Regions from separate parts of the Pseudoclavibacter sp. RFBA6 genome, predicted to be linked through region 2. Evidence: riboswitches for the same ligand, from Rfam matches in the RefSeq annotation. Region 2 holds a riboswitch; the other holds the start of a gene.

Region 1 (6,915 bases), on a different contig from region 2:
AGCATCGCGCGGGCGGGCACCGGCCCATCGCGGCTCGCGGTCGCCGACGAGGCCGAGGTTCGGCTCCTCGCCGTCTCACCCACCGCCCAGCGGCTCGGCGTCGCGAGGCGCCTCATGCTCGCGGCGAGCGAGACCGCCCTCGGCTGGGGTGCATCCGCGCTTGTGCTCGACACGGGAGACCGCAACTTCGCGGCGCAGGCGCTCTACGAGGGCCTCGGGTACCGGCGCACCAACGAGCCCAGCCAGCCCGGCGAGCCCGGTGTCGCGAGCGAGGGACACATCCCTCACGTCGACTACCGGCTGCAGCTGCAACCCGCCCCTGGCGTCGTCGCGCGGCTCGTGCGACCCAGCGAGGTCGACGCCGTCGCCGAGCTGTCGTTGCGCGCCTACGAGCTCGAGTACACCATCTCCGGCAACTACCGCGACGACATCATCTCCGTCGGCGAGCGGGCGGCGGCCCACCAGGTGTGGGTGGCGGTGGATGCGCAGAGCGGTGAGCTGCTCGGATCCGTCGCTACGCCGAAGCCGGGCGAACACCTCACCTCGCTGCCGCAGAGTGATGACGAGCTCGACTTCCGGCTGCTCGCGGTCGACCCGGGTGCCCGCGGGCGCGGTGTCGGGGCCGCGCTCACGACGCTCGTGATCGAGCTCGCACGGCTGCGCGGACTCCGTCGCGTCGTCATGAACAGCGGACCGCAGATGGTGCGCGCTCACCGGCTGTACGAGCGCCTCGGGTTCTCGATCCTCGAGTCGCGCGTGCGCACCGTCGATCCGGGTGACGGCCGCGCGCCGTTCCAGCTGCTCGCGTTCTCGATCGACGTGTGACGTAGCGAGCCGCCCCGCGCGAGTCTGGACGTTGCCCAGGAGCCACCGATCCGATGCGGAGGTCGGTTCCGAATGATGGTGGAAGCGTCGCAGGGTGCGGCGCGGGAAGGCAACCAATGACTGAGATACTCGCTCACCACGGCCTGCTCACCGACACGAAGCTCCACGTCGACGACACCGGCGGAACGGGCCGCCCTGTTGTCCTCATCCACGGCTGGCCCCTCTCGGGAGAGGCCTGGAACCACCAGGTGCCGGCATTCGAAGCGGCAGGCCACCGCGTCGTGACCTACGACCGTCGCGGCTTCGGCCGCAGCGACAAGCCGCTGACCGGATACAGCTACGACGACTTCGCGGACGACCTTCAGGCCGTCCTCGAGGCCCTCGACCTGCGCGACGTGACGCTCGTCGGGTTCTCCATGGGAGGCGGCGAGGTGGCACGCTACCTCGCCAGGTTCGGTGACGAGCGCGTGCACAGCGTCGTCTTCGCATCCGCAGTGCCGCCGTACCTGCTGAAGACGCCCGCCAATCCCGACGGCCCCCTCGAAGCGGGGGAAGCCGCGAAGATGACGGCGGCGCTCACCGCGAACCAGGAGTCGTTCTACGACGACTTCATCACCACGTTCTACTCGGTCGACGGCACGCTCGTCGTGTCGGAAGCCGAACGGCAGGCCGCCATCGACCTCACGAAGCAGGCGTTCAAGCCAGCCGCACTGCAGGCCATGGCTGCGTTCGCGAACACCGACTTCCGCGACGACCTGCAGGCGGTGAAGGTGCCGACGTTGGTCATCCACGGAGACAGCGACGCGACCGTGCCGTTCGAGGGCTCCGGGGCCCGCACCAACGAAGTCATCGCTGGCTCTGAGCTGTACGTCGTGGCGGATGCGCCCCACGGCGTCAACGTCAGTCACGCCGAGGAGTGGAATCGGGTCGTGCTGGAGTTCCTCAGCCGCTGACCCGCCCCCGTGCCGACCCCGAGACCCGCTCGCCACCTTCTGGCGGGCGGGTCTCGCGTGTCCCCTGACGGCCAGCGAGCAGGGATGACCGGACTTGTGCGGGAGCTCACAGCTGGCCAGCGTGCGCCCAGCGCGGAGGCGCCCAGATCCCCGCCGTTCCAAGCGACGCAGAGTTCGCTGAGAATCGCGGAGCTCACGATCGGGTCCCCATGCCACCGGCCCCAAGTTGACAGGATGACGACCGCCTTGATGATCTTGGGGCAGATCGACCCGCAGAACCGAAGCATCCCGAGACGACAAAGGCCAGGCAGGCGCCGGCCGGAGGAGGCGTGATGAAGACGAACAGCGTGATGGAGACCAAGGAGCTCGACTCGACGACGTCGAGCGGCGCCGACGAGACCCGGCCCGCCGCCGCGCACGATGGCGGCTCGGCCCCGAGCCGCGACGCCCACGGCCTGCCGACGGGGGCCGCCCTGCGGGAGTGGCGCCGCGCGCATCCGAGGGCCACGATCGCGGACGCCATCGCCGCGCACTGACGGGCGCGGCGGGCGATTAGGCTTGGCCCCGTGACGACAGACCGCGACGCCCTCATCGAACTCATCCGCGACGAAGCCGTGTTCCACGGTGACTTCACCCTCACGAGCGGGAAGAAGGCGACGTACTACATCGACCTCCGCAAGCTGAGCCTCGACCACCGCGCGTCTCCGCTCATGGGCCGCGTGCTGCTCGACCTCATCGAGGAGTTCGGGCCCGTGGACGCTGTGGGTGGCCTCACGATGGGCGCCGACCCGCTCGCGAGCGCCGTCATGCACCAGGGGCTCGCGCAGGGCAAGGTCGTCGACGCGTTCGTCGTGCGCAAGGAGCCGAAGGACCACGGCCGCGGCCGCCAGGTCGAGGGCCCCGACCTCCAGGGCAAGCGGGTCGTCGTGCTCGAGGACACCTCCACGACCGGCGGCTCGCCGCTGAAAGCCATCGAGGCGCTCGAGAAGGTCGGCGCGAACGTCGTCGGCGTCGCCGTCATCGTCGACCGCGCCACGGAAGCGCAGGGCATCATCGAGGCCGCGGGCTACCCGTACCGCGCCGCCATCGGCCTCGAGGACCTGGGCCTCGCCTAGGCGCTCACGCGTGACCAACATCCGCGGAGCTGCTGGGCGCCGCAACCGGGGCGTGCTGGCGGCGCTGCTCGGCGTGCTCGTCCTCGGCGGGGTCGCGCTCGGCGTCTGGCTCCAGCCGTTCGGCGACGGGACCGTGCCGCCGGAAGAGACCGCCGGCCCGCCCACGACGACGGTTCCGCTCGCCGGCGTCGATGCCTCCTTGTTGGAGCCGGGCCAGTGCATCCAGGACTTCGTGTCGGCGTGGGAGCCTCGCTTCGAGGTCGTCGACTGCGCCCTCGAGCACTCCGGTCAGCTGCTCGCCGAAGTCGAGGCGACGCCGCTCTCCGAGAGCGACGAGTACCCGGGTGAGGACGCGCTGCGCGATCGCGCCCAGATCACCTGCCAGTCCAAGGAAGTCCTCGACACGACCGCCGCGGCAGCCGTCCCCGGACTCATCATCGAGGCCAGCTACCCGCTGAGCCAGGACGACTGGGACGCTGGACAGCGCACCTACCGCTGCTTCGCGGCCACGCCCGGGGCCTCCACCACCGGTTCTCTCGCCGCGAGCCAGTAGTCCGGCGGCAGCCCAGGGCGCGACGACTACCCTGATCGCATGACCTTCGTGAGTGAATCCATCGACATCGACGTGCCCGTCGACGTGCTCTTCAGCCTGTACGCGGAGCCGGAGTCGCTCCCCAGCGTGCTCAGCATCGTGAAGCACGTCGAAGTGCTCGGCCCCGACCTCATCCGCTGGGATGTTGAGCTCGTCGGCCAGCGCCGGTCCATCGACGCGAAGGTCGTCGTCAACGAGCCGGGCGAGCGCCTGCGCTGGGAGTCGGTCGAGGGGCGCGCGTCGTTCGCCGCCGAGGTGCGCACCGAGGCGATCACCCCAGCGAGCACCCGCGTGACCGTGGACGCCGAGTTCGACGCCGGTGGCATCGCCGAACGCCTCGGCCTCGCGAAGCCCATCGCCGCGGCCGCCATCGCCAGCGAGCTCCGCAACGCGAAGAAGAGCGCAGAGGCGCAGGCCGCGCAGTAGCGCGTGCGGGAAGCTGGGCGGGAGCGGATAGCCCGGTGAGCCTCCGCTGAAGACCCTTGAAGGGCCGCGCGTCATCTGCCCACGATGGACGCATGTCCATGGCAGAACCATTCATCCCCCGCCCCCACGAACAGCGCGAGGTGCCCGCTGCCTTCGAGCCCGGCCCAGGTGCGCCAGGTGCCGCCGGAGCCGAGTCTCCAGCGCAGCAGCCCGACGTCTCGCCGCCGCCCGACCCTGAGGAGCAGGCCATCGAGGACGCGGGCCTCGACGACGACATCAACCGCTGAACGACCACAGCCGAGACGGAGGAATCATGAGCGACACCGGCGAGTTCTCGAACCCGAGCACGATGCCTGACCGAAACGACCCCAAGCCAGCAGAGCCGGACGCGGTCGACTCGGACACGGTCATCGACGACAAGCCGGACTCCGCTGAGGGCGTCGACGCGCCGGACAGCCCCGTCGACTACGCCATCAAGGTGGCGCGGGGCGACCACTCCACTGAAGCCTGACCCTGCTGTTCGCTCGTCGCGGAGCGTCATGATGTCGCACTTCTCGGAGACCTGTCGTACTCTGACAGCAGAGTCCACGTGCTCCGGGGTCGGTGTAATTCCGAGCCGGCGGTTATAGTCCGCGACCTGCTCCCGCAAGGGAGTGGCTGATCTGGTGAAATTCCGGAACCGACGGTGAAAGTCCGGAAGGGAGGCGCACGTGACGGCACGCCTCGGCGTACCGTCAGCTCGTGGAATCCGCTGACCCGTTCGGCGAACCCACGCGCCTCGTCATCCCCGGAGCTTTCCACGAAAGCCGGGTAGATGAACACGACGTCAGCACGCATCTCCGCACCGATCTCGGTGGCGGTCGCGGTGCTCGCTGTGTGGTGGGCCGTCACGGCCGCCGGTCTCATCTCGCCGCAGTTCCTCCCCGCGCCGGGCCAGCTCGCCGAGCGCTTCTGGCTCGACGTGACGCAGGGGCCCATGCTCTCCCACGCCTGGGTGACGCTGTCCGCGGCCCTGCTGGGCAGCCTCCTCGCGATCCTCGTCGCTGTCCCGCTCGGCTACCTCATCGCTCGCCTGCCCTGGGTCGACGTCGCGATCACCCCCTACGTCGCCGCGTCGCAGGCCGTGCCGGCCATCGCGCTGGCCCCGCTCCTCGTGCTGTGGATCGGCTACGGCCTCGCGCCCACGGTCGTGCTGTGCGCCATCATGTCGTTCTTCCCCATGATCGTCACCACGGTGCTCGGGGTGCGGCAGCTGCCGCAGGATGTCATCGAGGCCGGACGCATCGACGGCGCCAACTGGTACCAGCTGCTGTGGTGGGTCGAGGGCCCGCTCGCGCTGCCCAGCGTGCTCGCCGGCATCCGCGCCGGTGTGACGCTCTCGATCACGGGCGCCGTCGTCGGCGAGTTCACGATGGGCGGCCGGGGCCTCGGGATGCTCCTCACGCTCAACCGCGACGCCAACGACATCCCTGGCATCTTCTCCACGCTCCTCATGCTCGTGGTCCTCGCCGTCGCCCTGTACATCCTCATGCGCCTGTTCCAGAACGCCGTCACCTGGAACGACGACGAGCCCAAGGCGAAGCGCCGCGCCCGCGTGCTCGCCGACGAACCCCTCCCAGCCTGACCCCGGCCCGCCTGACCCCGCCCATCTCGACCAGGAGACGCTCATGAACCTTCACCTCACCACCCCGGGCCGCGCTGCTCGCGGCCCTCGGGTACTGCGCTCCCTGGTCGCTGCCGGCGCTGTGGCGGCCGTGGCCGTGCTCGCCGGATGCTCGCCATCGGCCGATGGCAACGCCGCGAACGCGACGGCCGAGCCCGCGGGGGCCGCCACCATCGGGCTCACCTACACCCCGAACATCCAGTTCGTGCCGTTCTACGTGGCCGAGGCGAAGGGCTTCTTCGAGGATGAGGGCGTCGATGTCGAGCTGCGCCATCACGGTGAAGGCGAGGACCTCTTCGGGGCTCTCGCGAACGGCACCGAGGACTTCGTGTACGCGGGCGGCGACGAGATCACGCAGGCACGGGCCGCCGACATCCCGGTCACCTCTGTCGCGACGCTCTACAACACGTACCCGGCGACGCTCATCGTGCCGGAGGACTCCGACATCAAGACGGCCGCGGATGCGCGCGGGAAGACGATCGGCACGCCCGGCCCCTACGGGCAGACGTACTTCGCGCTGCTGTCACTGCTGCAGAGCAACGGGCTGACAGCGGACGATGTGAAGATCGAGCACATCGGCTACACGCAGCAGGCGGCGCTCACGACCGGCGCCGTCGACGGGGTCATGGGCTACGTCAACAACGACGCGGTGCAGTTCGAGAAGGCAGGCTTCCCGGTGCGCACGATCGAGATCGCGCCCGCCGACGCGCCCACCCTCGTCGGCCCGTCGCTCGGAGTCGCCGACTCGATCATCGAGGGCGACGACGCGATGATCACGCCCGTGCTCGAGGCGCTGGCCCTGGCGACGCAGTACGTGATCGACAACCCGGACGAGTCCATCGACATCGCCGCCGAGTACATCCCAACCCTCTACACGGACGAGGCGAAGAGCGACGCGCTCGCGACGCTCGAGGCCACCATCCCGTTCCTGTCCGCGCAGGACGGGCAGCCGCTCTTCACGAACGACGCCGAGGTGTGGGCGACGATGGCGACGTTCATGAGCGAACAGGACCTGCTCGAGAAGCCCCTCGAGGGCGACGCCTTCACGAACGCGTACGTGCCGCAGGGCTAGGAGAGGCGCTGCTCCCGGTCCTGGTGCCGTTCGGCGACGCGGGCCCGATGCTGACGTTTGAAGTCGAGCCGCCGCTCGGGCAGCACCACCCCATGATTTCAGGCGTTGGCGATCTGCGTCGTGCTCACGCGTCCGCCCGCTCCCACACGCCGTCGATCCGGCGGGGCACGCGCGATCTCGGGTGCTCCCTGAGCTCGTCCGGCAGGAACCGATCCGGCGTGCTCTGCCAGCTGACGGGTCGCATCCATCGGTCGATGGCGGACGCCCCG
Region 2 (6,915 bases):
AGCTCGCCTTCCACGCGCGGGACGCCCGCCATGGCGAGCAGCTTGTCGAGCACGCCGAGCGTGGTCCCCTGAACGCGGCGACGTGCGGCGGGGATCACGAGGGTCTCGCCGCGCCAGCCGACGACGGTGCCGTGGGCGGCCTCGGTGATGACGCCGCGATCGTCGATGAGCAGCGCGTCCGCGGCGCCGTGCTCGGCAGCGCTCGCCCGGAGCTCCGACAGGTACGGGAAATCGGGTCCCTTGAGCGTCGGCCAGCGGCGTTCGTCGAGCCGCGTCACGAGCTTGGTGAGCGGCCGCGCCTCCGGGGCCGGCCGCAGGGCGAGCTCGACGAGCACGCGGTCGCGGTCGCGGTCGCGGCCAGCCTCGCTCTCAGCGGCGAGGTGCGCCGACAGTCGTGGGAACCACGAGTCGGCGAGGGGCACGCTCTCGAGCACGTCGGCCCAGATGCGCCGCCAGTCGGCGTCGACAGTGTTGGTGCCGGCTGGGCTTCCCGACCAGAGCAACGGGTGGGCGGTGGCCGCGTCGCCGAACAGCTCGCCGACGCATCGCTCGAAGCGCTCGCGGTGGGCGGCGTGAGCGATGACTCTGCCGGAGTCGACCCGCCACGACTCGATGACGCTGACGACCGCGGCCTTCCGGCCGGCGGCGTCGCTGTCGTCGCGCGCGTCGCCTTCGCCTGCTTCGGCTGCACCATGACCCTGCATCGCCCCATTCTGCCCCAGGCAGCGGATTGCAGAGCGAAGGCGAGGATCGGGCGAGGGCGCACTTGTGGTCGCTTCCGGGGTGTTTTGACGACCACAACACCGCCCCGAACCGTGTGGGCTGCCCGGGAACCTCGTGGTCGCCAGCGTGACTGAGAATGCTCAGGTGCCCGAGCGGCTCCGTGACGCCTGAGCGGACCAGCCGCCCGCAGCCGCCTCAGCTCAGTGGGTCCGGGAGGCTCCAGCACCCGCGAAGCTCGCGAGCCGCGCGACGTGCCGCGCGAGGATGTCCGTCTCGACGTTGACGTGGTCGCCGACGCCGAGTGTGCCGAGCGTCGTAGCGCTGAGCGTCTCGGGGATGAGCGACACCTCGAACCAGTCGCTGTTGCCTGACGTCCCGCTCGGGCCCGCCGTTCCGACCGCGCTGACCGTCAGCGACACCCCGGACACGGCCACCGACCCCTTGTCGACGAGCAGCCCGGCGTGCACCGGGTCGATGGCGAAGCGGATGCGCCGCCACGCGTCGAACCGCTCGACCTCCAGCACCTCGCTCGTCGAATCGACGTGCCCCTGCACGATGTGGCCGCCGAGCCGGTCGCCGAGCCGCATGGCTCGTTCGAGGTTCACGGCGTCACCCACTGCGCGGTCGCCGAGGGCGGATGCGCGCAGGGTCTCCCCCATGACGTCGGCCGTGAAGCCGTCGCCCAGCAGCTCGGCGACGGTAAGGCACACTCCGTCGACGGAGATGGAGTCGCCCACCTTGGCGTCGCTCACGCTGAGCGGACCGCGCACCGTGAGGCGCGCATCCGTGTCGCGCCTGACGATGCTCGTGATCTGGCCGAGCTCTTCGATGATGCCGGTGAACACGGTCACTCACCCGCCGCGGCGGAGGGGACCGGGACGGATGCGGCCGGGAAGTCGCGCAGTGCGGTGGCCGTGGCGATGGCAGCGAGCGTCGCATCCGCCCCCTTGTCTTCGAAGCTGCCTGGCAGGCCGATGCGCGCCTGCACCTGCTCCTCGTCGTCGCAGGTCAGCACGCCGAACCCGACCGGGATGCCCGTGCGCACGGCGACGTCGGTGAGACCGGCGGTCGCGGCCGAGCACACGTACTCGAAGTGCGGGGTGCCGCCGCGGATGACGACGCCCAGGGCGACGATCGCATCCGGCCCGCTGGCGGCGACCCGGCTCGCGGCGACGGGCAACTCGAACGAGCCGGGCACCCGCACGACTCGAACGTCGGTGACGCCGGACGCCGCAAGGGCGCGTTGGGCGCCGTCGAGCAGCGCCGCCATCGCCGTGTCGTGCCACCGAGCCGCGACGATCACGACCCTCATCCCGGTGCCGTCTGCCTGCACCGCCGGTGCTCCCTGTCCGCTCATCGCCGTGCTCCTCTCGTCAGCGCCGCCGTGGCGCGTGTGCTCGTTTCGTGGTGGTGCTGGCTCTGCGTGCCGGTCAGGGCCGGGAAGCCCGGGTGCCGCATCCGGTAGCCGACGATGTCGTCGACGTGCAGCAGCACGAGGTCGTGCGCCGATGCGAGCGCGCCTGCCTCGGCGTACGAGAGCATCTCGCCGTCGTCGCGCACGAGCTCCGCGATGACGCCGACCTCGCCTGCACCGGCCAGGCGCACGAGGTCGACGGCCGCTTCCGTGTGCCCCGGTCGCTCGAGCACGCCGCCGTCGACGGCGCGCAGCGGCAGCACGTGCCCGGGGCGGATGAGGTCGCGCGGCGTCGAACCGGCGGCCGCGAGCGCGCGCACGGTCGTCGCGCGGTCGCTTGCCGAGATGCCGGTCGTCACGCCAGCGGCCGCATCCACGGTGACCGTGTAGGCGGTGCCGCGCGCATCCTCGCTGCGTTCGACCATGAGCGGCAGTTCGAGCCGATCGGCGAGGTGGCCGGGCAGCGGCGCGCACAGGAGTCCGGACGAGTGGCGGATGATCCACCCCACCCACTCGGGCGTCGCCGTGGTGGCGGCGAGGATCGCGTCGACCTCGTTCTCGCGCGAGGCGTCGTCGGCGACGAGTACCGGCCGCCCGGCCCGCAGCGCTTCGAGCGCGCGGGCGAGCTGGGCGCTCATGCTGCGACTCCCTCGGCGGAGAAGGCGCGGTCGTGCTCCGCGTTCGCGCGCGTGTCCCGAACGAGGTGGATGAGCGTGTCGACGCCGAGCGCACGCACGGACTCGGTGGCCCATCGGCTCGCGTCGCGCAGACGTCCGATGTCGAGCGACGCGACGGAGCTCGCGCCGTCGCCCAGGAGGATCGGCGCGACGTAGGCGTCGATCTCGTCGACGAGACCCGCTCGCAGGAACGCCGCCGAGATGGTCGGTCCGCCCTCGACGATCGCGTGGCGGACGCCGAGCAGGCGCAGCTCCTCGAGTGCGGTGACCGGGTCGTGGGTCCTCAGGTGGACGAACAGCTCGGGGTCCGCGCGAACGGCGGCGTCTGCGGCCACGTCCCGCAGCCCCATCACGACGCGGAGAGGTTGCGGCGCATAGCCGGCCGCGGGCCCGCGGACGGAGAGCGTCGGGTCATCGGAGCTCTGCGTGCCCGTGCCGACGAGGATCGCGCACGCCTCGCTGCGCCGCTGGTGCGCATGCAGCCTCGCGGCTTCCGAGGTGATCCACCGGCTCGACCCGTCTGCGGCGGCGATCCGCCCGTCGAGGGTGGACGCGAGCTTGAGCGTCACGAACGGCCGACGCTGGGCGACGGCGGTGAGCCAGACGCGCAGGAGCGCCTCCCCTTCGGCAGCCCGGAGCCCTCCGAGCGCGTGCACCCCGCGCGTGCGCAGACGTGCCGCTCCCCCGGCCGCGACCGGGTTCGGGTCGGCGACCGAGTAGACGACCTCAGCGACGCCGGCGCCGAGCAGGGCCTCCGCGCACGACGGCGTCCGCCCGGTGTGGGAGCACGGTTCGAGCGTCACGACGGCCGTCGCACCCCGCACCTCCGCGCCGGCAGACCGGGCGTCGTCGAGCGCGGCGGCCTCCGCGTGCGGGGTGCCGGCCCCTCGGTGGAAGCCGCGTCCCAGGATGCGGCGCGGGCCGCCGCCCGGAGACGGCGGTGCGAGCAGCACGCACCCGACCCTCGGGTTCGGGTCTCTCAGTGGCCCGCGGGCCGCGAGGGAGAGCGCCAGTTGCATGGCGGCGTCGACAGACTCGACGCGGTTGGATTCTTGGATCGGCATCGCCGGTGACCTCCGCATTTCGCGTGCCACGGGGCCATATCCCGGTGCCGGCGCAGCCGGAGATTCCGGCAGCCGACGCCAACGAAGGCCCTCGCCGAAACGAGCGCCTCCCATGCACCTACCATCCGGACTTTAACCGTCGGTCCCAGAATTTCACTGAGTCAACCGCTCGCGGACGAGCGGGTCGCGGACTCTCACCGCCGGTTCGGACTTTCACCGACCCCGGAGCATGTTGCACGGCGAGCCTAGACGAGCCGGCCATCGGAAGACAGCGTGTGACGCCCGGAAACCGACTTCGTCGCCATATTTCAGGAACGCGGCCTACGCGACCACTTCGCGCAGGCCGATCGCGAGGTGCACGTCCTGGCGCTGACCGCCGGAGTGCACCAGCGCGGAACCGTCATCGTCGACCGTGAGCTGCGTGCGGTGGCTGCGCAGGGCCGCGACGACGGCGGCGCGGTGCTGCTCGAGGTCGAACCATTCGAGGTCGCCGATCTCGGCCGCGAGATCACGTTCGCTCTGCTCGACGAGCTCGGCGAACCGGACGCCGGCACCCTGCGCGGCGGCGAGGCTCGCTTCCCGAGCTCGAACGTGGTCGGGGTGCCCGTAGCCGCCCGTCGCGTCGTAGCTGATGACGAGATCCGGCTCGTCGTGCGCGATGACGGCGGCGAGGTCGGCCGTCACCTCCTCGATCGGGGCCACGCTGAACGCCCGCAGGTCGGTGTCGTCGGCGGGACCCGCGAGACCTGGCCGCAGCCAGCGCATCCCGGAGTCGCGGTACTCGCGCGCCTCGAGGCCCGCTGCCCGTGCGGGCGGCGTTCCGAGCCACCGGTGGTGGTCGATGCCAAGCGCATCGAGGGATCCGCGCAGCTCGCGCTCGCGCACGTCTGCGAGGTCCGCGACCGACGTGTCGGCGGGAAGGACGCCCGCGACGATCTCACCGAGCTCACCCCGCGTGCAGGTCACGAGCGTCACCTTGGTGCCGCGCTCGTGCAGCTCGCGGAGCAAGGCGCCGCCCGCGAGGGCTTCGTCGTCGGGATGCGCGTGCACGATGAGGACGTGGCGCACGGAGTCGAGCAGGCTCGCGCGCCGCTCAGGCATGTGTTGGTCCCGGCTCTGCGCGGGCGACCAGCTGGCGGAACACGGCCAGGAGCCCTTCGGCGCTGAGGTCCCACGAGTGGGCGAGCGCGTGCTCGCGCGCGGCTACGCTCATGCGCTCGGCACGCGCCGGGTCGCGCAGGATGCCCGCGATGGCAGCCGCCCAGTCCGCAGGGTCGCGGGTCTCGAGCAACGTGCCGGTGACGCCGTCGACAACGGCTTCGCGAAGCCCGCCAGCGGCGGAGGCCACAACCGGCACTCCCGAGGCTGCGGCTTCGAGCGCGACCAGACCGTACGTCTCGGAGTGCGAGGGGATCAGCACGACGTCGACGAGCCGCAGCTGGGCGGCGAGCGCGTGCCTGCTGAGCGAGCCGATGTACTGCACGTGCTCGGCGAGCCCGTGCCGCGCGACCGCCTCGTGCAGCTTCGCTTCGTAGGCGCGCCCGTCGTCGTCCGGAGGGGCGGCGCCCACGAGCACGTAGTCGGGGCGCACGTCGTCGTCGATCTCGGCGATCGCGTCGAGCGCCAGGTCGAAGCCCTTGAGCGGATGCAGGCGACCGGCGGACAGGGCGCGCTTGGGTCGCGACTCCCGGGCGGCTGGCTCTGCCCGCGCGTCCCGGGCCGGGAAGAAGAGGTCGGCGTCGACGCCGGGCGGCACGATGTGGGTGATCGCTGGGTTGCCGCCGAGCCTCGAGAGGACGGTGTCGCGCTCCGCTCTGCTCACGACGACGATGGCGTCGGCCGACTTCGCGAGCATCGCTTCGCCGGCGAGGCGGCCTGGCGACTCGGCGCGCTCCCCGTCGGCGAGCGGCGTCGAGCTGCCGGCGGCGATGGAGTGGAAGCTCTGCGCGATCGGGATGCCCAGCTCGCGTGCGACGGGGAGCGCGGCGACGCCGGAGAACCAGTGCTGGGCGTGGAGCACGTCGACGGACAGCTCGACGAGGAGGACGGCCAGCGCATCCCGAAACTCGTCGATGACGTGCTCGTGCTCGCCTTTCGAGATGAGCCGCGCGGGGCCGGCGTCGAGGTTGTGGAGGCGCAGGTTCTCGCGGAGCTGCACGGTAGGTTCCGCGTCGGGGTCGCTGCGCCTCGTGATGAGCTCGATCTGGTGGCCGCGGTCCGCGAGCGCCTCCGCCTGCGCCAGCACCACGACGTTCATGCCACCCGCGTCCTTGGTGCCCGGCTCGTCGAGGGGGGAGGTGTGGAGCACGACAAACGCGATGCGGAGGGGGCGCTCATCGGGGAGGACGTCAGGCATGCCTTTGACCGTAGGCGCAGCGGCCCCGCTTCGCCATTCGGGATGCTCCGCGTTACGAGTCAGCGTGCACTCACCCCCTCGGCAGAGGCCGCCGCGCTTCTGCTCCCCGCGCATGTCAACCGGTCGAAGCTGAGAGTTCAGGCTCGTAGCGTCGAGAAGACCACACACGGTGGCAAACCACACAGGGAAGGAAGGTGAGGGAGATGACGCTCGCTCGTGAACTGATGACCAGGACCCCGAAGTGCGTCGGGGAGAACGACACGCTTGCCGAGGCCGCGCGTCTGCTGCGGGACCTCGATGTCGGCTCATTGCCGATCTGCGGAGAGGACCAGCGGCTCAAGGGCATGCTGACCGATCGCGACATCGTGGTGAAGTGCATCGCCGAGGGCGGTGACCCGAGCGCGACCAGGGCCGGAGACCTCGCGGAAGGAAAGCCGGTGACGATCGGCGCGGACGACGATGCAAGGGAGGCCCTCCAGGTGATGCAGGAGCACCAGGTTCGGCGTCTGCCCGTCATCGACGGTCACGATCTGGTCGGCATCATCAGCCAGGCGGATGTGGCCCGAGCGCTCTCCGCGGAGGAGACCGGTGAGACGGTCGAGGAGATCTCCTCGTGAGCAGCCACCTGCTCGACCCCAGCACGCCGGACGAGGAGGATGCGGCCGCGGCTGAGGGGACACT

Evidence for each region. Region 2 has a riboswitch for FMN ahead of ribD (bifunctional diaminohydroxyphosphoribosylaminopyrimidine deaminase/5-amino-6-(5-phosphoribosylamino)uracil reductase RibD). Riboswitches for the same ligand answer to the same signal wherever they lie in the genome.
Region 1: it holds a riboswitch for FMN, as region 2 does, so the genes downstream of both, C5C17_RS00750 (ABC transporter permease) here and ribD (bifunctional diaminohydroxyphosphoribosylaminopyrimidine deaminase/5-amino-6-(5-phosphoribosylamino)uracil reductase RibD) in region 2, are expected to answer to the same signal.

Annotation. Positions count from the first base shown of each region.
Region 1 is NZ_PSUA01000003.1:36,918-43,832, forward strand. It holds gene C5C17_RS00710 (GNAT family N-acetyltransferase) at 1-825, shown strand, start outside; gene C5C17_RS00715 (alpha/beta fold hydrolase) at 942-1,778, shown strand; gene C5C17_RS00720 (hypothetical protein) at 2,111-2,314, shown strand; gene pyrE (orotate phosphoribosyltransferase) at 2,345-2,893, shown strand; gene C5C17_RS00730 (septum formation family protein) at 2,904-3,446, shown strand; gene C5C17_RS00735 (SRPBCC family protein) at 3,486-3,911, shown strand; gene C5C17_RS00740 (hypothetical protein) at 4,010-4,198, shown strand; gene C5C17_RS00745 (hypothetical protein) at 4,225-4,422, shown strand; FMN riboswitch at 4,498-4,624, shown strand; gene C5C17_RS00750 (ABC transporter permease) at 4,726-5,535, shown strand; gene C5C17_RS00755 (ABC transporter substrate-binding protein) at 5,579-6,646, shown strand; gene C5C17_RS00760 (aldehyde dehydrogenase family protein) at 6,771-6,915, opposite strand, start outside.
Region 2 is NZ_PSUA01000005.1:269,024-275,938, reverse strand. It holds gene C5C17_RS04215 (aminotransferase class IV) at 1-704, opposite strand, end outside; gene C5C17_RS04210 (riboflavin synthase) at 924-1,568, opposite strand; gene ribH (6,7-dimethyl-8-ribityllumazine synthase) at 1,571-2,080, opposite strand; partial or broken gene ribB (3,4-dihydroxy-2-butanone-4-phosphate synthase) at 2,173-2,775, opposite strand; gene ribD (bifunctional diaminohydroxyphosphoribosylaminopyrimidine deaminase/5-amino-6-(5-phosphoribosylamino)uracil reductase RibD) at 2,772-3,878, opposite strand; FMN riboswitch at 3,988-4,112, opposite strand; gene C5C17_RS04190 (PIG-L deacetylase family protein) at 4,200-4,979, opposite strand; gene C5C17_RS04185 (glycosyltransferase) at 4,972-6,234, opposite strand; gene C5C17_RS04180 (CBS domain-containing protein) at 6,438-6,851, shown strand; gene C5C17_RS18515 (hypothetical protein) at 6,848-6,915, shown strand, end outside.